Regions from separate parts of the Enterobacter sp. HK169 genome, predicted to be linked through region 2. Evidence: predicted binding sites of a transcription regulator. Region 2 holds the regulator's gene; each other region holds the start of a gene.

Region 1 (9,887 bases), 1.2 Mb from region 2:
ACCTCCCGCAGAGACCTTACACATCCTGATGCGTCCTCCATTTGAGACAATAATCAGCCATTCTCCTGCACGACTTTGAACGCGTATCCGCCCTGCCCATGCCGTATCCTTTAATCCATAGAACGCGAGCGACGGCGTTACCTCGCCGATCGCGACCTCAGGCCAGAGTGGTATCAGCACAAAGGGATTGCCCTTCTCACAGCCTTGCGCGGCAGAGCTCAGCAGACAATCCATGCCTCCCATCCGCTGATGGGTAATTTGATGGTCGCGGTTGTAGCGGTTGGCATGATTGCGCAGAAACAGCAGGTAATCTCGTACCTGACTGGCGGTTTGCCACAGCCGCTGCTGCCGCTGCCAGCTGTCCCAGCCGTAAAGACCTGAGGCGCTGAGGATAACGACAAGCGAAATCGCGACCAGCGTTTCGATAAGCGTAAAACCGTTCTCTTTTTTCATATCGGGAGTGTGGCGAAGCGCGGTGAACATGACGAGCGACGGATCCTCGTTTTACGAGGCGTTATCCGGAGAATCAGGAGTGTTGCAGCGCGTTGCACGCTTTCTGGATAGTGCTTCGGGAAACGGGATAAAGGCGAAAAAAAACCGGCGCTAAAGAGCACCGGTTGTGTCACGCTTTATCGCATCAGATAGCGACGGGCGCTTTGATGCCCGGATGCGGGTCATAGCCCTCAATCTCGAAATCATCAAAGCGATAGTCGAAGATTGATGCCGGTTTGCGTTTGATAATCAGCTTCGGCAGCGCACGCGGTTCGCGGGTCAGCTGGAGATGCGTCTGTTCCATATGGTTGCTGTAAAGATGGGTGTCCCCACCGGTCCAGACAAAATCGCCCACTTCCAGGTCGCACTGCTGCGCCATCATGTGGACTAACAGCGCATAGCTGGCAATGTTAAACGGCAGGCCGAGGAACACGTCACAGGAGCGCTGATAGAGCTGGCAGGATAGCTTGCCGTCAGCGACATAGAACTGGAAGAACGCGTGGCACGGTGCCAGCGCCATTTTATCCAGCTCGCCGACGTTCCAGGCGGAAACGATGATTCGGCGCGAGTCCGGATCGTTTTTCAGCTGGTTCATCACGGTGGTGATCTGGTCAATATGGCGGCCATCAGGCGTTGGCCAGGCGCGCCACTGCTTGCCGTAAACCGGGCCCAGGTTGCCATTTTCATCTGCCCATTCGTCCCAGATTGAGACGTTATTTTCGTGCAGATACGCAACGTTGGTATCGCCTTGCAGGAACCAGAGCAGTTCATGAATGATCGAGCGCAGATGGCAGCGCTTTGTCGTCACCAGTGGGAAGCCTTCTTGCAGGTTGAAGCGCATCTGGTGGCCAAAAATAGAGAGCGTACCGGTGCCGGTGCGGTCGTTTTTCGGCGTGCCCTCGTCGAGCACTTTTTTCATCAATTCAAGATACTGTTTCATGGTTCCTCAGGAAATTTGTTGCTGTGGACGACGACGATACGCCCAAATCATCATAATGGCACCCGCGACAATCATCGGAATGGAGAGGATCTGCCCCATGCTGATGTAATGTACCCATTCGCCGGTAAACTGTGCGTCTGGCTGACGGAAGAACTCGACGATAATACGGAATGCGCCGTAGCCAATCAGGAACAGGCCGGAGACAGCGCCCATCGGACGCGGTTTGCGGATAAACAGGTTGAGGATGATAAACAGCACCACGCCTTCCAGCGCCAGCTCGTACAGCTGAGACATATGGCGCGGCAGCACGCCGTAGGTATCGAAAATGGACTGCCACTCCGGGTGTGATGGCAGCAGCGCGATATCTTCTGCGCGGGAGCCCGGGAAGAGCATCGTGTACGGCACGCTCGGGTCGACGCGGCCCCACAGCTCACCGTTGATAAAGTTACCCAGACGGCCAGCGCCCAGCCCAAACGGGATCAGCGGTGCGATAAAATCTGAAACCTGGAAGAAATTGCGTTTGGTGCGTTTGGCAAAAATCACCATCACCAGGATCACCCCAATCAGGCCGCCGTGGAAGGACATGCCGCCGTCCCACACGCGGAACAGATAGAGCGGATCGTTCAGGAATACCGGGAAGTTATAGAACAGCACGTACCCAATGCGGCCACCGAGGAACACGCCGAGGAAGCCCGCATAGAGCAGGTTTTCAACTTCGTTTTTCGTCCAGCCGCTGCCCGGACGACTGGCGCGACGGCCAGCGAGCCACATGGCAAAAATGAAGCCCACCAGGTACATCAGACCGTACCAGTGAAGCGAAACAGGTCCTACTGAGAAAATGACCGGATCAAATTCCGGAAAATGCAGATAACCACTGTTCATCTGTCACCACAAGATGTTGTTATTCCGCTGAAAGTGGACAGCGGTAGAAATGCGATTCTGCCGTAAGCAGAGGCTCCAAAGTTGCGAATCATAGCACAAGGCGGGCGCGGAGGATGCGCCAGAGATGTAAAAGATGTGTATAGGGTTTTATGCGCGCTGGAGCCCTCCCCCACAGGGAGAGGGCGAAAGATGATTAGCGGCCGCCGCGGATCAGGCCGCCCATACCGCGCCGTTCCATAAACGCCGCGACCTGATGACGAACCTCAGCGGCCAGCTGCGCGTCAAGGCTGCGTTCAGCCAGCTCGCGGGCATCGTTGATGTCGATATGCCGCAGCAGGTACTTCACGCGAGCGACAGCGCGACCGTTCATCGACAGATGGCGGTATCCCAGACCAATCAGGATCGCAACGCACATTGAATCCCCGGCCATTTCACCGCACAGGCGTAAATCAATGCCGTACTGTTCCGCTTCACGGGCAATCATCGCTAACGCGCGAATGATCGCCGGATGCAGGCTGTCGTAGATACTGGCGACACGGGTATTGTTACGGTCGACGGCCAGAATATATTGCGTCAGGTCGTTCGTGCCGACAGAGATAAAATCAACACGGTTTGCCAGCTGCGGCAGCATAAAGACCATAGACGGCACTTCAAGCATCACCCCGATCCGCGGTTTCGGGATCGCATAGCCGATCATCTCTTCCACTTCACGGCCAGCACGTTCGATCAGTCGCCGGGACTCGTCGATCTCATCAATGCTGGTGACCATCGGGAGTAAGATGCTGAGATTGCCCGTCGCCGCGTTGGCGCGCAGCATTGCACGCACCTGGATCAGGAAGATCTCCGGCTGATCGAGCGTAATGCGGATCCCACGCCAGCCCAGGCACGGGTTTTCTTCGCTGATCGGCATATAGGGCAGCTGTTTATCCGCGCCGACATCCAGGGTTCGCAGGGTGACAGGTTTGTCGTTAAACATCTGCAGCATCCCCTGATACTGCGCCACCTGCTCCTCTTCGGAGGGGAAACCGCTCTGCAGCATGAACGGGATTTCAGTACGGTACAGGCCAATACCGTCGATGCGGCTGCCAAGTTTTTCTTCATGCTCAGGGCTTAAACCGGCGTTGAGCATGACTTTGATCCGCTCACCGCTCTTAAGCTGTGCGGGCAGGTTAACGTCATCTTCCGCCAGCTTGCTTAATTCATTCTCTTCGCTGATAAGACGCTGGTATTCCTGGAGCAGAACCGGCTCAGGATCGACCAGCAGCTCACCGCGATAGCCGTCCACTACCAGCGTACGGCGGTGCAGTACCGACGGCTGGATATCCGCTCCCATAACGGTAGGAATACCCAGCGCACGCACCATAATGGCGGCATGCGAGTTGGCTGCGCCATCGCGCACTACCACACCGGCCAGCCTGTCCTGAGGCAGTTCAGCCAGCGTCGTTGCCGAGAGTTCATCGGCGACCAGCACAAACCGTTTTGGCCAGGCATTCGGTCCCTGAATGGTGTCATCGAGATGGAACAGCAGACGCTGTCCCAGGGCGCGGAGATCGCCAGCCCGTTCTTTCAGGTAACCGTCGGTCAGTGCCGCAAATTGATCGGCAAATTTTTCGATGACCTTCTTAACCGCCCACTCTGCGACCGAGCCTTTATCCACTTCCGCAAACAGCTCACGACGCAGACGTGCGTCGGAGAGCAGGTGCGAATAGAGGTCGAAGATGGCCGCCGTCTCTTTCTGTGCGCCTGCGGCAAAGCGCTTGCTGTAACGACGAAATTCATTCGCCGCCTCTTCAAGCGCGGCGGTAAGACGCTCGCGCTCAAGCGCTTCATCTAGCGTTGAGGCTTCGTAAACCTGCTCCATCAGCGGCAGCGTGGCGTCCATCCAGCCTTCAGCAATTGCTACGCCTGGCGATGCCGGAAGGGCACGAATGCGCGTATGGCGATACTGACCAAAGAGCGCGGCAAGCTGGGACTGGGAGAGGATCGCCGCCATCTGAGTGGCCAGCGTGACGAGGAAAGACTCTTCGCTTTCATCGTACTGACGTAGCTCGCGCTGCTGGACAACCAGCACGCCGAGCAGCTGGCGACGCTGGATAATCGGCACGCCAAGAAAAGCGCGGAAGCGCTCTTCTTTTACGGAAGGGATGTATTTAAAGCTGGGGTGTTTTTGCGCGTCAGCAAGGTTGATGGGTTCAGCCAGCCGCCCAACCAGGCCCACGATACCTTCATCAAATGCGAGCGTGACGGTGCGTCCACGTGGTTTTTTCAAACCACGGGTCGCCATCAGGTAATAGCAGCGCCGATCGTGGTCGGCCAGATACACCGAACAGACCTCGGTCTCCATCGCAAGACAGATGTCAGTGACCAGAATATTCAGCGCCTCGTTCAGACGCGGAGCACTGGCCACCTTCTCGACTATTTCTCGCAAGCGGGTGAGCATGATTTGCGTAGCTTAACCTCTTTTACGTCGCCAGGCAGGTGCGCTCTGCGGCTTAGGCGGGATCTCCTGAAGCTGCATTACCACACTTGCAAACTCTTTCATCACCCTACGGTAAACATCGCGTTTAAATGACACGACCTGACGAACAGGATACCAATAGCTCACCCAGCGCCAGCCATCGAACTCCGGCGTACTGCTGGTTTGCATATTGATGTCTGAATCGTTGCCCACCAACTGCAACAGAAACCACTTCTGTTTCTGGCCGATACAAACCGGCTTTGTGTCCCAACGCACCAAACGTTTCGGTAACTTGTAACGCAACCAGTTGCGGGTCGAAGCCAGGATGCGAACATCTTTTCGGCTTAAACCGACCTCTTCAAAAAGCTCCCGGTACATCGCTTGTTCTGGGGACTCTCCCGGATTGATCCCGCCTTGCGGGAACTGCCAGGAGTGCTGACCATATCGCCGGGCCCACATTACCTGGCCCTGACGATTACAAATTACTATTCCTACGTTCGGGCGGTAGCCATCGTCATCAATCACCGGACTACCCCAAACTAAACCTTATATATGAATGATTGTTTCACACTACAGGGAGGCGGTAAACCACTCTCTTACAGGGCTGCAACCTAATAACATTTGAATAACTCACAAATAAGTGCTGAGTTATAAACAGATGAGCGGTGGTGAAGGGAATTTTATTCACCTTTTCTGTGGATATAGTTGTGAAGAAGTGTCTGATTACCGATGAACAACCTCAAACGATGCAGTCTCCCCTTTTTCACCTTAATTAGATAATGCAATTATTTTCAAATAGTTAAATGTATTTCCATGAACACAAAACAGAATATCGTGACGATCGTCACATCAGGGATCGTCGTGCTGATGAAAGATCGAACAGCGTCGGTTTTATCCACAGATTGTGCCAATAAGTTAGTCACAATTTGTTTGAAAATTCGATTTTCATCGCACGTCAAGGCTGTAAATTGAAACAGTAGTCAGGGTTATGCCCAGTTATCCCATTTTTCTGTGGATAACATGGTGTAAGATCCTGTTCATTGTCAGTGACCAGATTTGAACAACCGGTTTTCTGAGTCTGGCAAAACGATTTTAAACCAATAAAAAAACCTATAAATCATAGACATGGAATATTGGTACAGAAATAGTTAAACTCTATCCATAGGGGACAATTTCTTAGTTTATTTTTTAATCAAAAGGTTACCTTTATGCATCCGCTTACACCCTTGCTCTCACCGCCATCCAGCGAAGGTCAGTTGCTACAGCAGGCACGGCGTCTTGCAGGCTTTTCGCTTGGCGAGCTGGCGGCAATGGCAGGGCTTCAGATCCCGAAGGATCTGAAACGGGATAAAGGCTGGATCGGCATGCTGCTTGAGCTGTGGCTGGGTGCCAGCGCAGGAAGCAAACCCGAGCAGGATTTTGCAGCGCTTGGCGTGGAGTTAAAAACCATCCCTATAGACAGCCAGGGCAAGCCCCTTGAGACCACCTTCGTCTGCGTTGCGCCATTAAGCGGCAACACCGGCGTAACGTGGGAAACCAGCCACGTTCGCCACAAGCTGAAGCGCGTGTTGTGGGTACCGGTCGAAGGTGAACGTCAGATCCCCCTGGCTGACCGTCGCGTTGGCGCGCCGCTGCTCTGGAGCCCGAACGACGATGAGGAGCAACAGCTGCGTCTGGACTGGGAGGAGCTGATGGACATGATTGTGCTTGGCCAGGTAGAGCGCATCACCGCCCGACACGGAGAAGTTTTACAATTGCGCCCGAAAGCGGCCAACAGCAAAGCACTTACCGAGGCAATCGGCGCGAAAGGTGAGCCGATACTGACGTTACCGCGCGGTTTTTATCTCAAAAAGAATTTCACCGGCGCACTCCTTGCCCGTCATTTCCTGTTAAAAACATAGTTTTTTACTTATTTTGCGAGCTCTCAAACATAATCGACTGCTTTTTAAGATTTTACCGCTTCCTCAAGTCGCCATATCGGGTTAATACTAGATTATGATTTGATACGCGCCAGATGAGGACGATAACGATGAAAAAATGGGCAGTGTTAGTTTCAGCAGTCGGTTTAGCGTTTGCCGTATCGGGCTGTAGCAGCGATTACGTCATGGCGACAAAAGATGGTCGAATGATCCTGACCGACGGTAAACCCGAAGTCGACGATGATACCGGTCTGGTCAGCTACCGTGACCAGGAAGGCAATAAAATGCAGATCAATCGCGACGAAGTATCGCAAATTATCGAGCGATAAACAGATAAAGGTCAGTAGCTTGCTGGCCTTTTTGATTTTTTTCTTCCCCTTTTGCTTCCCCTCTGCCATGTTTATATTCCTTTGTCGGGCACGCCCTGACGCGGTCTATAAGTCTACTGAGGAAGCCGGCTATGCATTATCACCGTATCCCCCACAGCGCTCTGGAAATAAGCCAACTGGGGTTGGGCACGATGACATTTGGTGAACAAAACAGCGAAGCCGATGCCCATGCACAACTCGATTACGCCGTCAGCCAGGGGATTAACCTGATTGATGTTGCAGAGATGTACCCTGTTCCGCCACGTCCGGAAACGCAGGGACTTACCGAAACCTACGTCGGTAACTGGCTGGCAAAACGCGGCAACCGTGAAAAGCTGGTGATTGCATCAAAAGTCAGTGGTCCCGCGCGCAACAACGATACCGGGATCCGCCCGAATCAGATCCTCGATCGCAAAAATATCCGCGCCGCACTGGACGCCAGCCTGAAGCGCCTGCAAACCGACTATCTCGACCTGTATCAGGTGCACTGGCCGCAGCGGCCAACCAACTGCTTTGGTAAGCTCGGCTACAGCTGGAATGAGAGCGCCCCCGCCGTAACGCTGCTGGAAACGCTGGAAGCGCTGACCGAGTGCCAGCGCGCGGGAAAAATCCGCTACATTGGCGTCTCTAACGAAACGGCCTTTGGCGTAATGCGCTATCTGCATCTGGCGGATAAACACGATCTGCCGCGTATCGTCACCATCCAGAACCCGTACAGTCTGCTTAACCGTAGCTATGAAGTGGGTCTGGCCGAAGTGACGCAATATGAAGAAGTGGAACTGCTCGCCTATTCCTGTCTCGGCTTTGGCACGCTGACGGGGAAATACCTGAACGGCGCGAAACCGGCCGGGGCGAGAAATACCCTCTTTAGCCGCTTTACCCGCTACAGCGGCGAGCAGACGCAGAAAGCCATTGCAGCCTATGTGGATATCGCAAAGCGTCACGGTCTTGACCCTGCACAGATGGCGCTGGCCTTCGTGCGTCGTCAGCCGTTTGTTGCCAGTACCCTGCTGGGCGCGACAACGATGGAACAGTTGAAAACCAATATTGAGAGTTTCCATCTGAACCTGAGTGAAGAGGTGTTAGCGGAGATTGAAGCGGTGCATCAGGTTTATACGTATCCTGCGCCGTAATAAAAGCAAAACGGCAACGCAGGTTGCCGTTTTTAGGGTTTGCTCCCTCTCCCTGTGTGAGAGGGCCGGGGTGAGGGCATCAGGCCGCACTTATCAACGCCGACGCTGCCAGATCCACAAACCCGCAATCGCCAGCGCAAACAGCCCGCCAAACCCGACGCCAATCCCCACCACCGGCACACCCACTTTTACCGCCAGCGAGTAGAGCCCCAGCATTAACAGCATCGCCAGGTTTTCACCCAGGTTTTGTACCGCAATGGCGTTCCCCGCCCCGACGGTCTGCTTACCACGTTCCTGCAGTAACGCGTTCAGCGGCACCACGAAGAAACCGCCCAGAATACCAATCAGGATCAGGAGGACATACGCAGGCAATAATGCATGCTGCAGCGAGAAAATAAGCACTACGACGCCAATCAGGATCCCTGCAGGCATGCAGCGTGCTACCGTCTCGAGCGTCACCAGCTTCGCCGCCGCGCCGGCCCCCACCACAATGCCGATGGCCACCATCGCGTTAAGATAGGTCGGCGTCGCGTTGTCGGTAATCCCCAGCGCCACCGGCACCCACAGCACCAGCAGGAAGCGCAGCGTGACGCCCGCGCCCCAGAACATGCTGGTCCCCATCAGTGAGAAACGCGTTTCACCGTTACGCCACAGCACGCGACAGGCGGTAAAGAAACTGCCGGTCATCGGTTTAAAGCGCCAGGATTGCCCCGGGCGAGCCACCGGCAGTTTGGGAATAAACAGGTTCGCCACAACCGCCCCGCCATACACCACCGCGCAGATGCCCAGTGCCGCCAGGACATGCCAGTCGGCCAGTACGCCGCCCGCGACGGATCCGAGCAGGATTGCGGCAATGGTTGACGACTCCATCAGGCCGTTGGCTTTCACCAGCTTATCGCCCGTGGTCAGCTCTCCGAGAATGCCATACTTCGCCGGGGAGTAGGCGGCAGCGCCGATGCCCACCAGCGTGTAGCCAATAAACGGGTTGAAGCCAAAGCAAATGCTGGCGGCACCCAGCAGCTTGAGGCCGTTGGCAAACATCATCACCCGGCCTTTCGGGAAACTGTCCGCCACCTGCCCGACGAACGGAGCAAAGATAATGTAAGCGCCCACAAACACCATCTGCAGGATCGGCTGGCTCCAGTCGGGGTAAAACTCGGCCTTCAGCAGCGCCAGCGTGGCAAACAGCAGCGCGTTATCACCGAACGCAGAGAGAAACTGTGCGGCGATAACGGCCATCATGCCTTTCGACCTGAGTGATGTGTTAGTGTGTACTGACTCACGCATTTTGCTGTTCCGCCTCTTCAACCATGCCTTTCAGGGTCACGAAATCGGGCTTCCCGCTACCCAGCACCGGGAGCTGCTTCAGGTAGCGAATATCGCGCGGCACCGCCAGTTCAGGAATACCGTGTTCACGCGCATAGCTCAGTAACCTGTCGCGCTTAAGCTCAGCGTCGGTCGTAAACAGCACCAGCGCCTCGCCTTTGCTGGCATCGCTCTTCACTACCGTCGCATGCATCTTATCCGCGGAGACGGCCGTCGCCAGTTGCTCAACCATTTCCAGCGAGACCATTTCACCGGCGATTTTGGCGAAGCGCTTCGCGCGTCCCTGAATCTGTACAAAGCCTTGTTCATCAAAACGGACAATATCACCGGTGTCGTACCAGCCGGTTTCAACCTCGCCGTTGACGTTTT
Region 2 (9,887 bases):
CAGCGCAAACAATCCGCCAATAAACATGACCACCGTCGCCACCACGATAGCCGCCAGAATGCCGAGCAGCGAAACGCCTGTCGCTAACAGCATGACAAAAAAGCCAATCACAAAAAGTAGTTCCAGCATGGTGCTCTCCCACGAGTTCCCGAGTAATGCAGTCAGCACTACAAGAATCATGCCAGTATTAACCTGTTGTTATTAAAGCAAAACGCCCCGCGAACGTTCGCAGGGCGTGGTGAATTTGACGAACTTTTAGCGAAAGTTATCGCTTGTCCGCCACCAGTCGCAGCGCATGTTCCAGCACCTCAATATCGGCTCCGGCTTTATGCGCATTCTCGCTCAGGTAGCGGCGCCACTGACGCGCGCCCGGAATACCCTGGAACAGGCCAAGCATATGGCGAGTGATATGGCCGAGATACGTGCCATTGCTCAACTCATGCTCAATGTAAGGGTACATCGCACGCACGACGGCAACCGGATCGGTGTCCGCGCCTTCGATACCAAAGATTTCGCGATCGACCGTCGCCAGAATGCCCGGGTTCTGATACGCCTCGCGGCCGACCATCACGCCATCCATATGCACCAGATGCGCTTTGGCCTCTTCCAGCGACTTGATGCCGCCGTTGATGGACATCGTCAGGTGCGGAAAGTCACGCTTCAGTTGATACACGCGCGGATAGTCCAGCGGCGGGATCTCGCGGTTCTCTTTCGGGCTGAGGCCGGAGAGCCAGGCTTTTCGCGCGTGGATGATGAACATCTCACACTCGCCTTCCCCGGATACCGTGTTGATGAAGTCGCACAGAAATTCGTAGCTGTCCTGGTCGTCAATGCCGATACGGGTTTTGACCGTGACCGGAATGGAGACCACATCGCGCATCGCCTTGATACAGTCCGCTACCAGCTGTGCATTCCCCATCAGACAGGCGCCAAACATGCCGTTTTGCACGCGGTCGGACGGGCAGCCAACGTTCAGGTTGATCTCGTCGTAGCCGCGTTCTTCCGCCAGCTTCGCGCACTGCGCCAGCGCGGCCGGATCGCTACCGCCCAGCTGCAGGGCAACCGGATGCTCTTCTTCGCTATAGGCCAGATAGTCGCCCTTCCCGTGAATGATTGCGCCCGTGGTCACCATTTCGGTGTACAGCAGCGTATGGCGGGAGAGCTGGCGCAGGAAGTAGCGGCAGTGTCTGTCCGTCCAGTCGAGCATCGGCGCAATGGAGAAACGGTGTGCAGGGAAAGCGGTCTGTAATTCTGACGACATGGCGAAGTTTTAAGCATCTGGTGGAAAAGGGGCGCTACTATAGCACAAAGAAAAGCCGGAGGCGCAGCGCCTCCGGTGGACTTTAGAACGTCATGCTCAGCTGAGCCCCGGCACCCCAGGTTTCGTCCTCACCGTAAAGTCCCATCAGGTCAACATGAACGGTACTGAACGGTGCGAAGCCGACACCGCCGGTAAAGACATTGCTGTCGTTACCCTTCACGTCCGCGCGATAACCCGCACGCACCGCCAGCCAGCTGAGCGGCGTAACCTCGGCACCGACGCCCACGTACTGCGACGTATCTTCGCTCTTGAAGCCTTTGGTCTCCGTCAGATCGCCATCGGCGGTCAGCGTCACCAGGTCGTTATGCCAGGCGGCGCCGGCGGTCACCAGCGGACGGATCTGGTAGGTGTCTTTGTAGCTCACCACTTCTCCCGTCCGGCCGTTGCGGATACGGATATCTTTGGTGTCGATATCGCGCGACATCAGGTTTTGACCGCTCACGCCAACCGTCCAGTGTTCGCCGAAATCAGCCGCGATACCGGCATCGACGTTAAAGCCCGTGTCGTCCGTGCGGTAGCGGCTGTCGTTCCACTTATTACTGTCGTAATCGTAGATTGACGTGGTGTAGTTATAGACCCAGGTTTTTTGCAGCTTTGGCGTCACGCCTACGGAAACCGGGACGCCGCCGAGGTCAAACTGACGGGCAACGGCAACACCATAGTCGGACACAATCGCTGCCCGGCCAGACGCCGTTGAGTTGAGATTTTTAGTGATCTGATCCGTGCCGTTCAGCGCAGCGTCCAGGGCAACACCGGCAGCCACCACCTTGCTTTGTTGAATACCGCGCAGATAATCAATATCTTGCTGATCGATAGACGAACTCACCCGGCCATGGGCGTAGCCTTTCGCCATAAAGGCCACGGAAAGCACATCGTTAGGGATACTCACGGCAAGCCCGGCACCTGCCGTCGCGCGTGCGGTTTTACCCTTGAGATAGTCCAGCTCATCGGCCAGATCTTTGGCCGCGCCCTGGAATTGATTAATGGAACCTAACGGATTGGTGATGATCTCCCTTGGCGTGAGGTCATCAACCACATCCTTATAGTGATTGATTTTGTCGTTGATGGTATCAATCTCGTCCTGAAGATTGTCCTCATCCGTCACCTGTACGCCAACGGACGGCAAAATAACCGTCACATCATCGTCCGGTTTTGCCTTTGCCAGCAACGCGGGGTTGATTAACGCCCCGCTACCATAGCTCCCGGAGGCAACGCCAGTGCCACCCATTGCGTCGCTACGTGATTCTGTCCAGGTATTGGCTGCTCCCGCCTGATTTGCCATAAACAAGGAAACAGCGATACTAACCACCGAAAATTTAAAATTTTTTTTCACAGTATGCCCGTTATAGTCTGTTATGAAATAACCCCTGTCTGTTATCACCCAAACAGGAACGAACTATTGCTGTGAATAAGTAGTAAAAGACCCGCTATTTCTATCCCTAAGTAAAATTCCCTTACGGCCTGTTATATTTTGTGACGGCCCTCAATATTTATAGAAGAGGAAATTATTTTTTCCCAGGTTTTCCATCATGCGGTCCAAAAAACTGGGGCGGGTGGTCTACCCAGCGATCCTCACGCGTGGCGGCATACACGGGGTTAAGCGGATAGTAGATGCGGTTGTGCTTTTTGTTGGCCTCGCCAACGACCAGTAACCGCACCTCTTCGTCCGTGTTGTTGATAAAGGTGTGGCAGATACCGGTTCCGGCAGGAAACCCCACGCTGTCGCCCGGTTCAAGTTTCCATAAATAGCCATTGATCCACGCTTCTGGATGACCTTCGAGCACATAAACGAATTCTTCTTCATCGCTTTCCGCGTGCGGATAGGACGTCCTGCGCCCTGGCGGTAAACGCTCGTGATGGATACCAATGCGCCCGAGCCCAAGCTTGCGAGCCAACGGGGCGCCGATAGAAAAACGCTCATCGCTATCTGGATAGGTCGAATCATCCGCGCCTTCAACGTCGCGCCAGTGCCGAATACAGTCAGGTTTTTTCATTGTTTATTTCCCGGTTTGCAATGGGTCAGGTATAGCACAGACTGGCGGATCTCGGCGTTTTTACCAGAACATGATAAAGTGAGGGTTTTCCGTCCTATAACATCCGGGGTGCTAAATGGATAAGTCCACAAAAGAGCTGTTAGCGCAGGCCGAAAAGCTGTGTGCGCAACGCAATGTGCGCCTGACTCCGCAGCGCCTTGAAGTCTTACGTCTGATGAGCCTGCAGCAGGGTGCCATCAGCGCTTACGATCTGCTGGACCTGCTCCGCGAAAGCGAGCCGCAGGCGAAACCACCAACCGTGTATCGCGCCCTTGATTTCCTGCTGGAACAAGGATTCGTGCATAAAGTTGAGTCCACCAACAGCTACGTGTTGTGCCATCTGTTCGATCAGCCCACCCATACATCGGCGATGTTTATCTGCGACCGCTGCGGCGTGGTGAAAGAAGAGGCTGCGGAAGGCGTGGAAGATATTATGCATACGCTGGCGGCGAAAATGGGTTTTGCCCTGCGTCATAACGTGATTGAAGCGCACGGACTGTGCTCTGCCTGCGTGGAAGTGGAAGCCTGCCGTCATCAGGACGCATGTCAGCACGACCACTCTATTCTTGTGAAGAAAAAACCGCGTTAGCAGTAGTAAAAGCAAAGGCGGCTCATGGCCGCCCTCAGGGTGTACTTCCTTGTACTTGCGGGTATAGCCCGCTTACCAGCGGTAGTCGTTGCGTTTTTCCCAGTCGCCCACTTCTTTTTCCGCCTGGTCTTTCGCGTAGCCGTAACGCTCCTGGATTTTACCGACAAGCTGATCGCGTTTACCTTCAATGACGGTCATATCGTCATCGGTCAGCTTACCCCACTGTTCTTTCGCTTTACCTTTGAACTGCTTCCAGTTGCCGCCGATTTCGTCTTTATTCATCATCGTGTCCTCTTAGTTAAGCGTCGGGTCGTAACGTCCGTTACGTTCTTTTCTGCTGGACGTGATAATTATTGTAGTTAAGGATTCGGCAGTTGATTTGATATTCGGAATCTTTAACCGTCACGATATATCGTGACGTGAAGGGAACCAGGTATTGTTTTGCCAGTGGCGGTGCCAGATAAAAGCCAGCGATATCCCTCTCAGCGAGAGGAAAACGGCCAGGGCCAGCCACAAACCGTGATTACCCAGCCAGGGAAGCGTCAGCAGCGTCAGGCCAAAGCCTGCCGCCGCGACTGCCATACTGTTGCGCATTTCCGCTCCGCGCGTCGCACCAATAAACATGCCGTCCAGCAGATAACACCAGACGCCGACCACCGGTAAGATGACTTGCCAGATGAGATAGTGACTCGCCAGCTCGCGCAGCGCAGGGATAGACGTAAGCAACGCGACGATTTGCTCACCAAGGCAGGCATAAACCAGGCCGAACGCCAGCGCCACCAGCCCAGACTGGCGGCAGGCTGCCCGCCAGACATCCCGCAGCTGCCCGCTTTCGCGCGCCCCGTACGCCTGCCCGGAATGCGCTTCTACCGCATAGGCAAAACCGTCCAGCGCGTAGGCGGTAAAGGTCAGTAGCGTCATCAATACCGCGTTGATCGCGACGATTTCTGGCCCCAGTCGCGCCCCGAAAACCGTCAGTGCGCCGAAGCAGAGCTGAAGCAGCAGCGAGCGCAGCATGATGTCACGATTAAGCGCCAGCAGCCTACGGATATTGCCGCGCCATGCGGTTTTGAGCAGCGCCAGGGAGATGCCGCGCATCGCCAGCACGCGCCAGACCATCCACAGACCAATAATAAAGGTTCCGTATTCGGCAATTGCCGTCGCCAGCGCCGCGCCCCGCACGTTCATATGCAGGCCCATTACCAGCCAGACATCCAGCACAATGTTGAGAAGGTTGCCTACCACCAGCAAAATCACCGGTGCACGGGCGTACTGCACGCCCAGTAGCCACCCCAGCAGAACCAGGTTTGCCAGCGAGGCGGGCGCGCTGAGCCAGCGAATTTCAAGGAAACGGCGCGCCTGAGCCAGTACCGCCTCGCTGCCGCCGACAACATGGAGCGCAAGGTCGATCAGGGGCGTACGTAATAAAACGATTAACACTCCCGCGCCAAGCGCAAGGATCAGCGGCTGGACCAGCGCGCGCGCCAGACGCAGCGGATCTTTTGCACCATAAGCCTGTGCCGTGAGCCCGGTGGTGCTCATGCGCAAAAAGAGCAGCAGCATAAACAGGAAGCTGGTTGCCGTCGCGCCAATCGCCACGCCGCCAAGATAAACAGGCGAATCAAGATGACCAATAACGGCAGTATCGACCAGCCCCAGCAAGGGCACGGTGATATTAGAGAAAATCATCGGCAGAGCGAGACGCCACAATGCCTTATCTGATTCCGTCAGCAGTGACATGAAAAATACCGGGAGTGGAGAATGAAGCAGGCTACAGCGGCGCCATAGCCTGTCAGGAAGAGATTACAGCCATTCACCGTTGCGAATGACCCCAACCGCCAGTCCTTCGATAGAGAAGTTGTGTTCGCGGAGATCGACCACAATCGGGGAGAACTCATTGTTTTCAGGCAGCAGCTGAACGGTGTTACCCTGTTTTTTCAGACGCTTGACGGTAACTTCATCATCAATGCGCGCGACAACTACCTGGCCGTTACGCACATCCTGCGTTTTGTGCACCGCAAGCAGATCGCCATCAAGAATACCGATGTCTTTCATCGACATACCGCTAACGCGCAGCAGGAAATCTGCGCTCGGTTTGAACATGCCAGGATCGACCTGGTAGTGGCCTTCAATATGCTGCTGTGCCAGTAAAGGCTCACCGGCGGCAACACGGCCTATCAGCGGAATGCCCGTCTCTTCTTCCACCAGCAGGCGGATACCGCGTGACGCGCCTGAAACAATCTCAATCACGCCTTTACGCGCCAGCGCTTTCAGGTGTTCTTCGGCAGCATTCGGAGAACGGAAGCCCAGACGCTGCGCGATTTCCGCACGCGTGGGTGGCATACCCGTCTGGCCGATATGATCCCGGATGAGATCAAACACCTCTTGCTGCCTGGTCGTTAACGCTTTCATTCCGCCCCCTGGGTGTATATACAGTTATGCTGTGAGTATATACAGTCAAAGGCGATTTTGGAACCAAAAACTGCACAAAAAACCAGGGACTTAATTATTCCTCGAGGCTCATCGGAAATGTGACCAAAGCAGCGTGACCCAGGTGATAACGGCAGTGATAATCGCCAGCAACACGGCAGCAGAGCCCATGTCTTTTGCGCGGCCAGAAAGCTCGTGGAAATCTGAACCAATGCGATCAACAACGGCTTCAATAGCGCTATTAAGAATTTCCACTATCATCACCAGAAGCACGGAACCGATAAGAAGTACGCGGGTAATAGCATCAACATCAAGGAAACAGGCGATGATCACCGCGATGATAGCGGCGACGCCCTCCTGGCGAAAGGCGGCTTCGTTGATCCACGCGGCACGGAAACCTTTCCATGAATAGCCGGCGGCTTTGATGATACGCGTTAACCCAGTGGTATTATTGGCCATTAAAAGAACCTTTTATGAAAAAAAGCGTCAGTAACAGGAACTGTAGCGCGTTTCGCTACAGCCTGAAGTATGACGGGTAACAACAGAAATTTTGCGCGCTTTCTGTTATCCTTGCGCCGCAATTGCATTATTAACCAGAGGCTTTACATCGTTTATGTCCGGCTGGCCACGAATTTACTACAAATTACTTAATTTACCATTAAGCATCCTGGTAAAAAGCAAGTCTATCCCAGCAGAACCCGCGCTGGAATTGGGGCTCGATACGTCGCGTCCTATTATGTACGTTTTGCCTTATAACTCGAAGGCAGACTTACTGACGCTGCGCGCCCAGTGTCTGGCGCATGACTTACCGGACCCGCTTGAACCGCTTGAAGTTGACGGTACGCTGCTGCCGCGCTACGTGTTCATTCACGGTGGACCGCGCGTGTTTACCTACTACACGCCAAAAGAAGAGTCCATCAAGCTGTTCCACGACTATCTTGACCTGCACCGCAGCAACCCCGATCTGGATGTGCAGATGGTGCCGGTGTCGGTGATGTTTGGTCGTCGTCCGGGCCGTGAAAAAGGTGAAGAGAACCCGCCGCTGCGCATGCTTAACGGCATCCAGAAGTTCTTCGCGGTCTCCTGGCTGGGACGCGACAGCTTTGTGCGTTTCTCCCCTTCCGTTTCGCTGCGTCGTATGGCGGACGAGCACGGTACCGACAAGATCATCGCGCAAAAACTGGCGCGCGTGGCGCGTATGCACTTCGCCCGCCAGCGCCTCGCTGCCGTAGGGCCGCGTCTCCCGGCGCGTCAGGATCTGTTCAACAAGCTTTTGGCCTCCAAAGCGATTGCCCGCGCCGTTGAAGACGAAGCGCGCAGCAAGAAAATATCGCATGAGAAAGCCCAGCAGAACGCCATTGCGCTGATGGAAGAGATTGCAGCGAACTTCTCTTACGAGATGATTCGCCTGTCCGATCGTATTCTCGGCTTTACCTGGAACCGCCTGTATCAGGGCATCAACGTTCATAATGCCGAACGTGTGCGTCAGCTGGCGCACGATGGCCATGAGATTGTCTATGTTCCCTGCCACCGCAGCCACATGGACTACCTGCTTCTTTCCTACGTGCTCTATCACCAGGGGCTGGTACCGCCGCACATTGCTGCCGGTATCAACCTGAATTTCTGGCCAGCAGGTCCGATTTTCCGCCGCCTGGGCGCGTTCTTTATCCGTCGCACCTTCAAGGGCAACAAGCTCTACTCCACCGTGTTCCGCGAGTATCTGGGCGAGCTGTTCAGCCGCGGCTATTCCGTGGAGTACTTCGTGGAAGGCGGTCGTTCCCGTACCGGACGTCTGCTCGATCCGAAGACCGGCACGCTGTCGATGACCATTCAGGCGATGCTGCGCGGAGGAACCCGTCCAATCACGCTGGTGCCAATTTACATTGGCTATGAGCACGTGATGGAAGTGGGCACGTACGCCAAAGAGCTGCGCGGTGCGACCAAAGAGAAAGAGAGCCTGCCGCAGATGCTGCGCGGTTTGAGCAAGCTACGCAATCTCGGTCAGGGCTACGTGAACTTCGGCGAACCCATGCCGCTGATGACGTATCTGAACCATCACGTTCCCGAGTGGCGCGAGTCCATCGATCCTATCGAAGCGATTCGTCCGGCCTGGCTGACGCCAACGGTCAACGGCATCGCGTCCGAGCTGATGGTGCGCATTAACAACGCCGGTGCGGCTAACGCCATGAACCTGTGCTGTACGGCGCTTCTGGCTTCGCGTCAGCGCTCGCTGACCCGCGAACAGCTCACGGAGCAGCTGGATTGCTATCTGGACATGATGCGCAATGTGCCGTATTCCGTTGATTCAACCGTGCCTTCTGCTACCGCCAGTGAGCTTATCGATCACGCGCTGCAGATGAACAAGTTTGAAGTCGAAAAGGACACGATCGGCGACATCATCATTCTGCCGCGCGAGCAGGCAGTGCTGATGACCTACTACCGCAACAACATCACCCATATGCTGATGCTGCCGTCACTCATGGCGGCTATCATCACCCAGCATCGCCGTATTTCGCGTCAGGAGCTATTGCGTCACGTTGAGACGCTCTATCCGATGCTGAAAGCGGAGCTGTTCCTGCGCTGGAGCAAAGACGAGCTGGCGGGCGAACTGGACAAACTGACGGAAGAGCTGCGTCGTCAGGGGCTGATCACCGTCTCAAATGACGAGCTGCACATCAATCCGTCGCGTTCCCGAACCCTGCAACTGCTTGCTGCCGGTGCGCGCGAAACGCTGCAGCGCTACGCCATTACGTTCTGGCTGCTGAGTGCGAACCCGTCTATCAACCGCGGCACGCTGGAGAAAGAGAGCCGGACGCTGGCACAGCGCCTGTCCGTTCTGCACGGCATTAACGCCCCGGAATTCTTCGACAAAGCGGTCTTCAGCTCTCTGGTCCTGACGCTGCGTGACGAAGGCTACATCAGCGATACGGGTGATGCCGAGCCGGAAGAGACGCTGAAGGTGTACCAGATGCTGGCCGAACTCATTACGTCAGATGTGCGTTTGACGATCGAGAGCGCGACGCAGGGCGAGTGATGTGAAAAAGCCAGGTTGGTGGTTTCACCTGACCCGGCCTGGCGTTCTGCATAATATAAAGGCCCGGTAAGCGTTAACGCTACCGGGCCTTATTTTTGAGCCTTGTTAAATCACCGCATTCAGCTCAGCAGTGTGAAAGCAATCATCCCGACAATGGCACCCGTCGTGCCAAGGATGGTTTCCATCAGCGTCCAGGTTTTCAGGGTTTGCGCTTCGGTGGCGCCGGTAAATTTACCGAACAGCCAGAAGCCCGCGTCGTTAACGTGAGAGACCACAATCGAACCGCCCGCGATACAGATAGACAGCGCGGCCATCTGCGCACCGGAGTAGTTCAGCTGTTCAATCACCGGCATCACCAGACCCACGGCGGTTAAGCACGCCACGGTTGCGGAACCCTGGATGATACGCACCGCCGCAGCCAGCACGAAGCAGGTGACCGCAATCGGCAGGCCCATCCCGGTCAGCGCTTCGCCCAGAGCC
Region 3 (9,887 bases), 1.9 Mb from region 2:
TGCTTGCTGCGGTGGCTCAGCAGATACTCAAACAGCCGGGGCTGCGCGTTTTTCACCAGCTTCGCCATGGCAATGGTGGCATAGACGTCCGCCATCGCGTCGTGGGCATTGCTGTGCTCGATGCCGTTGGCGCGCGTCAGGTGTTCCAGCCGGAAGCTGGTCAGCCCTTCCTCGTTTTCCGGCCAGTTAATGCCCTCAGGACGCAGGGCATAACAGGCGCGCATGATGTCGAGCAAATCCCAGCGTGAATTGCGGTTCTGCCAGCTCCAGGCATAGGGATCGTAGAAGTTGCGATAGAAGATGTTGCGCGTTACTTCGTCATCGAAGCGGATGTTGTTGTAACCGACCACGCAGGTATTGGGGACGGTAAACAGATCGTGGATGCGTCGGGCGAATTCTGCCTCGTTAACGCCTTTCTCGCGCGCTTCCTGAGGCGTGATCCCGGTGACCATGACCGCCCCGGGCTGCGGCAGGTAGTCATCAGCCGGCTTGCAGTAAAAGACCTCAGGCTCGCCAATAATGTTGAATTCGTCGTCGGTACGGATGGCGGCAAACTGCGCCGGTCGGTCCAGCGCCGGGTGTGTGCCAAAGGTTTCGTAGTCATGGAATAAAAAAGTCGGGCGAGCGGCAGAGTCAGACACCAGTAATACCATCCTGTTAAAAAATGACGTCACTATGGTAAACGATCGTGCGGTTCAGACCGAATAAAAAGCACCTCCGTGACGCAAATTTGCGCGCCAGCTTCAGAGAAAAACCTGTGCTCTGTCACATTTTTTTGCAATTAAGCCAGGTAACGACATCAGAACTCCCGTAAAAAGGTCATCGATTTTTAATGACCTGAGGATATACCGTTGAAACGCCGTCTGTTTATTGCTGTTTCTTTACTCGCTTCGAGTGTCTCATCTGCTTTTGCGGCCGAACCACTGGATTTTTCGCCGCAGCCTCCGGCCATTCAGGCTGGCTCCTGGGTGCTGATGGACTACACGACTGGTCAGATCTTAACGGCGGGCAACGAACATCAACAACGTAATCCGGCGAGCCTGACCAAGTTGATGACGGGGTATGTGGTTGATCGGGCCATTGATAGCCATCGCATTACGCCGGACGATATTGTCACCGTCGGGCGTGACGCGTGGGCAAAAGGCAACCCGGTTTTTGACGGCTCATCGCTGATGTTCCTGAAAGAGGGCGATCGCGTCTCCGTGCGTGATTTAAGCCGCGGTCTGATTGTCGATTCCGGCAACGACGCCTGCGTGGCGCTGGCCGATCACGTGGCGGGCGGTCAGCCGCAGTTTGTGAAGATGATGAACGACTACGTGCAGAAGCTGAACCTGCGCGATACGCACTTTGAAACCGTCCACGGGCTGGACGCGCCGGGCCAGCACAGCTCGGCCTATGACCTGGCCGTACTCTCCCGGGCCATCATTCACGGCGAGCCTGAGTTTTACCATATGTACAGCGAAAAGAGCCTGACCTGGAACGGGATCACCCAGCAAAACCGTAACGGCCTGCTGTGGGATAAAACCATGAACGTGGACGGGCTTAAAACGGGGCACACCTCGGGGGCGGGCTTTAACCTGATTGCGTCCGCCGTTGACGGCCAGCGCCGTTTAATCGCGGTGGTGATGGGGGCGGACAGCCCGAAGGGGCGTGAGGACCAGGCCCGGAAACTGCTGCACTGGGGGCAGCAGAACTTCGATACGGTGCAAATCCTGCATAGCGGTAAAAAAGTGGGGACAGAGCGTATCTGGTACGGCGATAAGGAGCAGGTGAAACTGGGCACCGACCAGGACTTCTGGCTGGCCTTGCCGAAAGCGGAAGTGCCGAACATCAAAGCCAAATACGTGCTGGATAAAAAAGAGCTGGAAGCGCCGATTGCTGCGCATCAGCGGGTCGGGGAGATCCAGCTCTATGACCGTGACAAGGTGGTGGCGCACTGGCCGCTGGTGACGCTGGAAGCCGTTGATAAGGGCGGACTGTTCTCTCGCATGAGCGATTATCTCCACCACACGCTTTAACCGCTGATGGGCAGACTGGCAGGGTTGCGAGTCTGCTCACATAATAAACACTCCTCGTTTGCCGATAATAGTAATCCAGCTTTATAGTGTATAAATATACAGTGATAAATGGAGGCAGCATGGACTACAGCATCAAGCAGCAACAGAAACGTAAGATTGCCGGTTTTCATTTGGTCGGACCGTGGGAACAAACGGTTAAACAGGGCTTTGAACAGCTGGTGATGTGGGTGGACGGGCGCCACATTGAGCCGCTGGAGTGGGTTGCGGTCTACTACGATAACCCCGATGAGGTCCCGGCAGAAAAACTGCGCTGCGATACGGCCGTTACGGTACCGGATGATTTCGTTATTCCGGAAAACAGCGAAGGCGTCATGATGACGGAAATCGCGGCCGGGGATTATGCCGTGGCGACGGCGCGCGTGGAAAACTACGACTTCGCCACGCCGTGGTATCAGTTCTTCAACTCTCTGCTGCAGGACAATAAGTACCAGATGGCGCTTAAACCCTGCTTCGAACGCTATCTCAATGACGGCAATGCAGACGGCTACTGGGATATCGAAATGTATATCGCGGTAGAGCATAAAACGGCTTAAGCCTGCTAAATGAAGGGTTTTTCAGCCGGGAGCGATCCGCCCGGCTGAAAACACAGTACAATTGTGATTTGCCGTGTAGCTGGAGAGCGGGTGTGCGTCCCGACAAATCATTAACCCCTTTTGAAATTCGCTTGTACAAACATTACCGCGTGGTGCATGGGTGCCGCATCGCGCTGGCGTTCGTATTGACGTTTGTACTGGTCCGTTTGCTTGATGTTCCGGAAGGGACGTGGCCGCTGATCACCCTGGTGGTGGTGATGGGGCCCATCTCGTTTTGGGGGAACGTTGTTCCGCGCGCCTTTGAGCGAATTGGCGGGACGGTTTTAGGCTCGGCCCTTGGGCTTATTGCCCTGAAGCTGGAGCTCATCTCATTTCCCGTGATGCTGGCATGGTGCGGGGCCGCCATGTTCCTGTGCGGCTGGCTGGCGTTGGGCAAAAGACCGTATCAGGCCTTGCTGATTGGGATTACTCTCGCGGTGGTTGTCGGTGCGCCCGCCGGGGATATGACCACCGCGCTGTGGCGAAGCGGGGATGTCATCCTGGGGTCACTGCTGGCCATGCTCTTCACCGGCATCTGGCCGCAGCGCGCTTTTCTGCACTGGCGTATTCAGATGGCGAACTACGTCACCGCCTTTAACCGCGTCTATCAGGCCGGTTTTTCCCCGAATCTGGTCGAACGTCCCCGGCTGGAAAAGCATCTGCAAACAATCCTCAACGACGTGGTCAAAATGCGCGGCCTGATCACGCCCGCCAGCAAAGAAACCCATATTCAGAAATCGATTTTCGAAGCCATCCAGACGGTAAGCCGCAATCTGGTCTGCATGCTTGAACTGCAAATCAACGCCCACTGGGCCTCGCGTCCCAGCCATCTGTTGATGCTTAACGCGCAGACTCTCAAAGAGACCCAGCAGATGACGCAGCAAACGCTGTTGACCATCGCCCATGCGCTCTATGAAGGGAACCCGCAGCCGATACTGGCCAACAGCGAGCGGCTGAATGAGATCGTCGCGGAGCTGAAGCAGTTAATCAATGAACGCCAGAGCGACAACGTTGCGGAAACGCCTATTCATGGCTACGTCTGGCTGAGCATGGAACTGGCGCGTCAGCTTGAGCTGTTATCGCACCTTATTTGCCGGGCGCTGCGCAAATAAAAGGCGTATGTGACGGCTGCTGCTTCGATTCAGCAGCAATTGGGGTTATGATAGCTTTAAACGATATACTCATTGTCATTCGCAGCCGCTGTCAGTAAGGTTATTGTTACAACGGTTGCCTTAACGAATCCGAATCTCACATTATCAGGGGTGTAAAAATGGAAACTACCAAGCCTTCGTTCCAGGATGTTCTGGAATTCGTCCGCCTGTTCCGCCGCAAAAACAAGCTGCAGCGTGAAATCCAGGACGTTGAGAAGAAGATCCGTGACAACCAGAAACGTGTTCTGCTCCTCGACAACCTGAGCGACTACATCAAGCCAGGTATGAGCGTTGAAGCTATTCAGGGCATTATCGCCAGCATGAAGAGCGACTATGAAGACCGCGTTGATGACTACATCATCAAAAACGCTGAGCTGTCCAAAGAGCGTCGTGACATCTCTAAAAAGCTGAAAGTGATGGGCGAAATCAAAAACGGCGAAGCAAAAAGCGAGTAATCGCAGCGAATAGTGAAAAAGGCTCTCTGGTGACAGAGAGCCTTTTTTTATGATTCAGAACGCGGCTGTAGCTGATAAATCCAGGCCTGAACCTGCTTGCCTTCAAGGGTGGTCACCGTGACCTCAACCCGATCGTAGCCGTCTTCAAATTCGTCCAGCATTTGCCAGTGTGCGGCAAGGTTATCCGAGATAAACAGATAGCCTTCGACGCGGGGGCCGTCAGGGTGGAGCACAATTCCCGGGAAGTCCGCCGCGGCGCCCCAGCCGCGTTCGTAAAACGTGCCGGATACGGAACCGGCCAGCCATTCGCCGCCGATGTCTTCAAGAATATGCGCATTAGAGTGGCCCGGGCGCAGCGTGCCGTAGACAAACAGAGCGTTCATTTTCCCTCATCCGCAAAGCAAAAAGCCTGCTTTAAAAGCAGGCTTTTTAAATTTGGCTCCTCTGACTGGACTCGAACCAGTGACATACGGATTAACAGTCCGCCGTTCTACCGACTGAACTACAGAGGAATCGTTGTGGAGGCTTATCTTAGCGGCGAAAAAACTTTTGTCAAACCTGATCTTAGGGAAAATCGACTGATTGCTGATTCTGTCGTCAGTTTGTTGTAAATCCACACATCTTTTTCTGGAAAATACTTTGCAGGATTAGCATTTGTCCCCCATCATTTGAAATGGAGTTTCAACTTTTCTCGCTAAGGTCCATTTTGAACGTCACTGCCTCCTTACGCCAGGCGATAACGCGCACGCCATGGTATGCAAAACGTAAAAGCTATCGTGTCCTGTTCTGGCGTGAAATCACCCCCCTTGCCGTGCCTATCTTCCTGGAAAATACCTGCGTTCTGCTGATGGGGGTTTTGAGCACCTTCCTGGTGAGCTGGCTGGGTAAAGAGGCGATGGCTGGGGTTGGGCTGGCGGACAGTTTTAACATGGTGGTGATCTCGTTCTTTGCCGCCATAGACCTCGGGACGACGGTGGTGGTGGCCTTTAGCCTCGGCAAGCTTGACCCCAAACGTGCACGCGAGGCGGCCCGCCAGTCGCTGATGATCATGACCATTTTTTCGATCGTTCTGGCGGCGGTGATCCACTATTTCGGTAAAGAGATTATCGATTTTGTCGCCGGGGAGGCCACTAACGAGGTTAAAGACCTGGCGCTGACCTACCTGGAAATGACCGTCTTAAGCTATCCGGCGGCGGCCATTGCGCTGATTGGCAGCGGTGCGCTGCGCGGGGCGGGCAACACCAAAATTCCGCTGCTGATCAACGGCGGGATGAATATCCTGAATATCATTATCAGCAGCGTGCTGATCTACGGCGTGTTCTCGTGGGAGGGGCTGGGGTTCGTCGGTGCCGGACTGGGGTTAACCATTTCACGCTATATCGGTGCGGCAGCCATCATCGGGGTGCTGATGGCGGGGATTACCCCCTCGCTGCGTCTGACGCTAAAAAGCTATTTCCGCCCCTTTAATTTCGCCATTATCTGGGAAGTGATGGGGATCGGCATTCCCGCGAGCATAGAATCGGTGTTGTTCAACGGCGGGAAGCTGCTCACGCAGATGTTTGTTGCCGGGATGGGCACCGACGTTATCGCCGGTAACTTTATCGCCTTCTCTATTGCCTCGCTGATTAACCTGCCGGGTAACGCGCTGGGTTCAGCATCCACCATTATTACGGGTAAGCGGCTCGGGAAAGGGCAGATAGGCCAGGCGGAGCGGCAGCTGCGGCACGTGTTCTGGTTGTCGACCATTGGACTGACGCTGATCGCCTGGGGAACCGCGCCGTTTGCCGGGCTGATGGCCTCGTTCTATACCCACGAAGACGACGTTAAAGAGGTTGTTAAGATCCTCATCTGGCTCAACGCGGCCTTTATGCCCATCTGGGCGGCCTCATGGGTATTACCCGCCGGGCTGAAAGGGGCGCGCGATGCCCGCTTTGCGATGTGGGTATCGATGCTCGGCATGTGGGGATGTCGCGTTGTCGCGGGGTATACGCTCGGGGTGATGCTCGGATGGGGTGTGGTCGGCGTCTGGCTGGGGATGTTCCTCGACTGGGCCGTGCGGGGCGCGCTGTTCTACTGGCGGATGGTCAGCGGACGATGGCTGTGGAAATATCCGCGAAAAAATGCCTGACAATTGCGCGAAGTGGAGAATAATTCGGCAAACGATCGGAAATGTGCATTCTGCCTTTGACATCCCGGGGGAGCATCGATAATATGCGCCCCGTTCACACGATTCCTCTGTAGTTCAGTCGGTAGAACGGCGGACTGTTAATCCGTATGTCACTGGTTCGAGTCCAGTCAGAGGAGCCAAATTTGAAAAGCCTGCTTTTAAAGCAGGCTTTTTGCTTTTCTGCATCTGGTAAAATTGTCGGGTGGCGGCTTCGCCTTACCCGACCTACGGGATTGTAGGCCCGGTAAGCGCAGCGCCACCGGGCAACCAACAAGCCGCACTATCGATCCAAACCAATCGGCGCCGTCGCCTCAACCAGCCACTCACGCGCATCGCTATTCACCAGAGGTGAAAGCACCTCGCGAACCTGCCGGTGATACGCATCCAGCCACTGCTTTTCCTGCTCGCTCAGCAGATGCAGCTCAACCTGACTTAAGTCGATCGGGATCAGCGTCAGCGAGGCAAATTTGCAGAAACCCGGACGGCTCTCCACAATCTCCACCTGGTTTTCAATACGAATACCGTGGCTATCGCCCAGATAGTAGCCTGGCTCGATAGTCATGATATTGCCCGCCACCAGCGGCCACGGATTAACCTTTTTGGCGATGCGATGCGGGTTCTCGTGGATCAGCAGCTGGTGCCCCACGCCGTGTCCCGTGCCGTGATCGTAATCCAGCCCCATCTCCCACAGCGGGCGACGCGCAAACGCATCCAGCTGATGCCCCTGAGTCCCGGAAGGGAACTGCAGGGTAATGAGCGACAGGAAGCCTCTCAGCACGGCAGTGTAGTGCAGGCGCTGCTGCGGATCGACTTTCCCCCACGCCAGCGTGCGGGTGGCGTCGGTGGTGCCGTTAACATACTGACCGCCGGAATCGTTCAGGTAAAAATGGTCATGACCGATGGGCTTATTGCTGGCCTCGCTCGAATGATAGTGGCACATCGCCGCATTGCTCGAAGAGGCGGAGATGGTTTCAAAACTCTGCTCGATAAACCCCGGCTGCTGTTGACGGAACGCAAGCTGCTGCGCCTGCGCGTCCAGCTCGGTGAGCGGTTGTCCTGCCGCCTCGCGCCGCGGCACTTCGCGGCTCAGCCAGGCGAGGAAGTTGACCCACGCGGCCCCGTCCCGGTGATGGCACTCGCGATAACCTGCCAGCTCGACCGGGTTTTTAGTCGCTTTCATCAGGGTGATGGGATCGGTCCGCCAGACAATTTCTCCCCGTGGTTCAACGGCGAAGCGCAGGGCAACCGGCGCGGAATCGGCATCAATCATCACCCGTTTGCCTACGGCAATCTGCTGGCAGCGTTCAATAAAGGTATCCTGCGGCGCAATGGTGAACGCATTGCGCACACCGTCAGGCAGGGCGCTGAGCTTATTGTCGTTAACAAACCACTCAACGTGACCGTCACGACCGAGAAGGGCAAAGGAGAGCGGTACCGGGCTGTAAGGGATATCCGCACCGCGGACGTTTAACAGCCAGGCGATGTTATCCGGCAGGGTGACGGCGAGATAATCCACATTGTTTGCGGCCAGCACGGCGGCGACGCGCTGACGTTTGTCCGCGCTGCGTTCGCCGCTGTGTTCAACCGGCATCTCACGGATAAGCCCCGCCGGTGCGGCAGGGCGATCGGTCCATAGCGTGTCAAACGGCGAGGCCTTCAGCGGCACCAGCTCGCACGGCGTGGCAGACAGTTGCTCAAATTCCGCGTTGGTCATCAGCAGCGCGTCAAAACCGATGCGCGTCCCTGACTCAACGTTTTCTGCCAGCCATTCCGCCAGCGGCTCGTTGTGCAGGTGGTGGATCTCAACCTCATCCGTATTGACCTGAACGCGCGCCTGAACCTGATAGCGCCCGTCGACGAACAGCAGCGCTTTGTTTTTCAGCACCAGCGCCACGCCGGCCGAACCGTCAAAGCCCGTCAGCCAGGCCAGCTTTTCGTCGTAAGGCGCGCAGTATTCGCTCTGCCAGGCATCCGCGCGCGGGACGATCATCCCGTCGAGATGGCTGGCCTCAAGCCAGTGGCGCAGGGCAGAGAGCGGTGATGTGCTGGACATTGTTTTTCCTTATCGTGATTAGCGGAACGGCGGCTCGTTGAAGGTGCGCAGCTTGCGCGAATGCAGCTTGTCGCCCTCCGCGCGAAGTAAATCAATGGCGCGAATACCAATCTGCAGATGCTCAGAGATAGCCCCTTCGTAGAAACGGTTGGCCTGGCCCGGCAGCTTAATTTCACCGTGCAGCGGCTTATCGGAGACGCACAGCAGCGTGCCGTAAGGAACGCGGAAGCGATATCCCTGCGCGGCAATGGTGGCGCTCTCCATATCGATCGCTACCGCGCGGCTCAGGTTGAACCGCAGCGCGGAGGCGGAGTAGCGCAGCTCCCAGTTGCGGTCATCCGTTGTGACGACCGTACCGGTGCGCAGGCGCTGTTTAACCTCTTCGCCCGGCATGCCGCTGACCTCTTTGGTGGCGTCATACAGCGCGCGCTGTACTTCGGCGATGCTCGGGATTGGGATATCCGGCGGCAGCACCGCATCAAGCACGTGATCATCGCGCAGATAGGCGTGGGCCAGCACGTAGTCGCCAATCAGCTGGCTTTCGCGCAGGCCGCCGCAGTGGCCAATCATCAGCCACACGTCCGGGCGCAGTACCGCCAGATGGTCGCAGATGGTCTTGGCATTTGACGGGCCAACGCCGATGTTAATCAGCGTGATGCCCTGGCCGTCGGCGGTGATCAGGTGCCAGGCGGGCATCTGGTGCTTTTTCCACGCCAGGTCGGAAATGGCCTGCTCGGGCGCTTCGGTTTCAGCGGTGATCCAGATCCCGCCCGCGCAGGACAGCGCGATATACGGGCTCTCCGGGTCGAGGATCTGGCTGCAGCCCCAGCGGACAAACTCGTCGACGTAGCGGGTGTAGTTGGTAAAGAGCACGAACGGCTGGAAATGTTCGACTGGCGTACCGGTGTAGTGACGCAGACGCGCCAGGGAGAAATCGACCCGTCGGGCATCAAAGTGCGACAGGGGAGAAAATTCTGCCGGGTGATAAATCCCGTCGGCCGTCTCATCGCCAATCTGGGAAAGTTCCGTCGTCGGGAAGTGGCGGGTCAGCCCCGCGCTCATGGAGCGGTCAAGGGTTAACGCCGAACCGTCAATCACGTACGGATACGGGATCTCATGCTGCGAGGGCTCAACGGCAATGTGCGCGCCGTAATCCTGGTACAGTAGCGTAAGCTGTTCTTCAAGATACGGGCGGAACAGCGCAGGGCGGGTGACGGTGGTGCTGTAGCAGCCGGAGTGGGTAAAGCGCGCGTAGGCGCGGGTTTTGGGATTACTGCTGGCGCTGCCGTCCCAGGTCACAGAGAGCGATGGATAAACAAAAAGGCCCTCGGTTCTGGCCTTTTGGTCGGGAAGTTTCCCTGTTTCGATATATTCGCTGATGGCGCCGCGCAGCGCGTTGACGGACTGTTCA

The links. The regulator LexA, encoded in region 2, represses DNA repair genes until DNA is damaged. The targets are predictions, from matches to a motif close to TNCTGTATGTACATACAGNA.
Region 1: the regulator LexA is predicted to act here: its motif matches at 5,732-5,751, upstream of mutH (DNA mismatch repair endonuclease MutH).
Region 3: the regulator LexA is predicted to act here: its motif matches at 2,103-2,122, upstream of sbmC (DNA gyrase inhibitor SbmC).

What each region holds. Positions count from the first base shown of each region.
Region 1 is NZ_CP017087.1:2,085,396-2,095,282, forward strand. It holds gene EnteroDNA1_RS09830 (prepilin peptidase-dependent protein) at 1-453, opposite strand, end outside; gene thyA (thymidylate synthase) at 638-1,432, opposite strand; gene lgt (prolipoprotein diacylglyceryl transferase) at 1,439-2,314, opposite strand; gene ptsP (phosphoenolpyruvate--protein phosphotransferase) at 2,508-4,754, opposite strand; gene rppH (RNA pyrophosphohydrolase) at 4,767-5,297, opposite strand; gene mutH (DNA mismatch repair endonuclease MutH) at 5,981-6,673, shown strand; gene EnteroDNA1_RS09860 (YgdI/YgdR family lipoprotein) at 6,802-7,020, shown strand; gene EnteroDNA1_RS09865 (NADP(H)-dependent aldo-keto reductase) at 7,152-8,192, shown strand; gene lplT (lysophospholipid transporter LplT) at 8,286-9,479, opposite strand; gene aas (bifunctional acyl-ACP--phospholipid O-acyltransferase/long-chain-fatty-acid--ACP ligase) at 9,472-9,887, opposite strand, start outside.
Region 2 is NZ_CP017087.1:3,258,695-3,268,581, reverse strand. It holds gene pspG (envelope stress response protein PspG) at 1-129, opposite strand, end outside; gene dusA (tRNA dihydrouridine(20/20a) synthase DusA) at 266-1,261, opposite strand; gene EnteroDNA1_RS15485 (conjugal transfer protein TraF) at 1,344-2,654, opposite strand; gene EnteroDNA1_RS15480 (cupin domain-containing protein) at 2,827-3,315, opposite strand; gene zur (zinc uptake transcriptional repressor Zur) at 3,431-3,943, shown strand; gene EnteroDNA1_RS15470 (CsbD family protein) at 4,016-4,225, opposite strand; gene dinF (MATE family efflux transporter DinF) at 4,346-5,683, opposite strand; gene lexA (transcriptional repressor LexA) at 5,747-6,355, opposite strand; gene EnteroDNA1_RS15455 (diacylglycerol kinase) at 6,464-6,832, opposite strand; gene plsB (glycerol-3-phosphate 1-O-acyltransferase PlsB) at 6,987-9,407, shown strand; gene gntU (gluconate transporter) at 9,527-9,887, opposite strand, start outside.
Region 3 is NZ_CP017087.1:1,311,736-1,321,622, reverse strand. It holds gene sbcB (exodeoxyribonuclease I) at 1-653, opposite strand, end outside; gene dacD (serine-type D-Ala-D-Ala carboxypeptidase DacD) at 852-2,018, shown strand; gene sbmC (DNA gyrase inhibitor SbmC) at 2,138-2,611, shown strand; gene EnteroDNA1_RS06365 (FUSC family protein) at 2,704-3,762, shown strand; gene EnteroDNA1_RS06360 (DUF496 family protein) at 3,921-4,256, shown strand; gene EnteroDNA1_RS06355 (gamma-glutamylcyclotransferase family protein) at 4,304-4,639, opposite strand; tRNA gene EnteroDNA1_RS06350 (tRNA-Asn) at 4,693-4,768, opposite strand; gene emmdR (multidrug efflux MATE transporter EmmdR) at 4,930-6,384, shown strand; tRNA gene EnteroDNA1_RS06340 (tRNA-Asn) at 6,488-6,563, shown strand; gene EnteroDNA1_RS06335 (aminopeptidase P family protein) at 6,704-8,476, opposite strand; gene EnteroDNA1_RS06330 (AMP nucleosidase) at 8,495-9,887, opposite strand, start outside.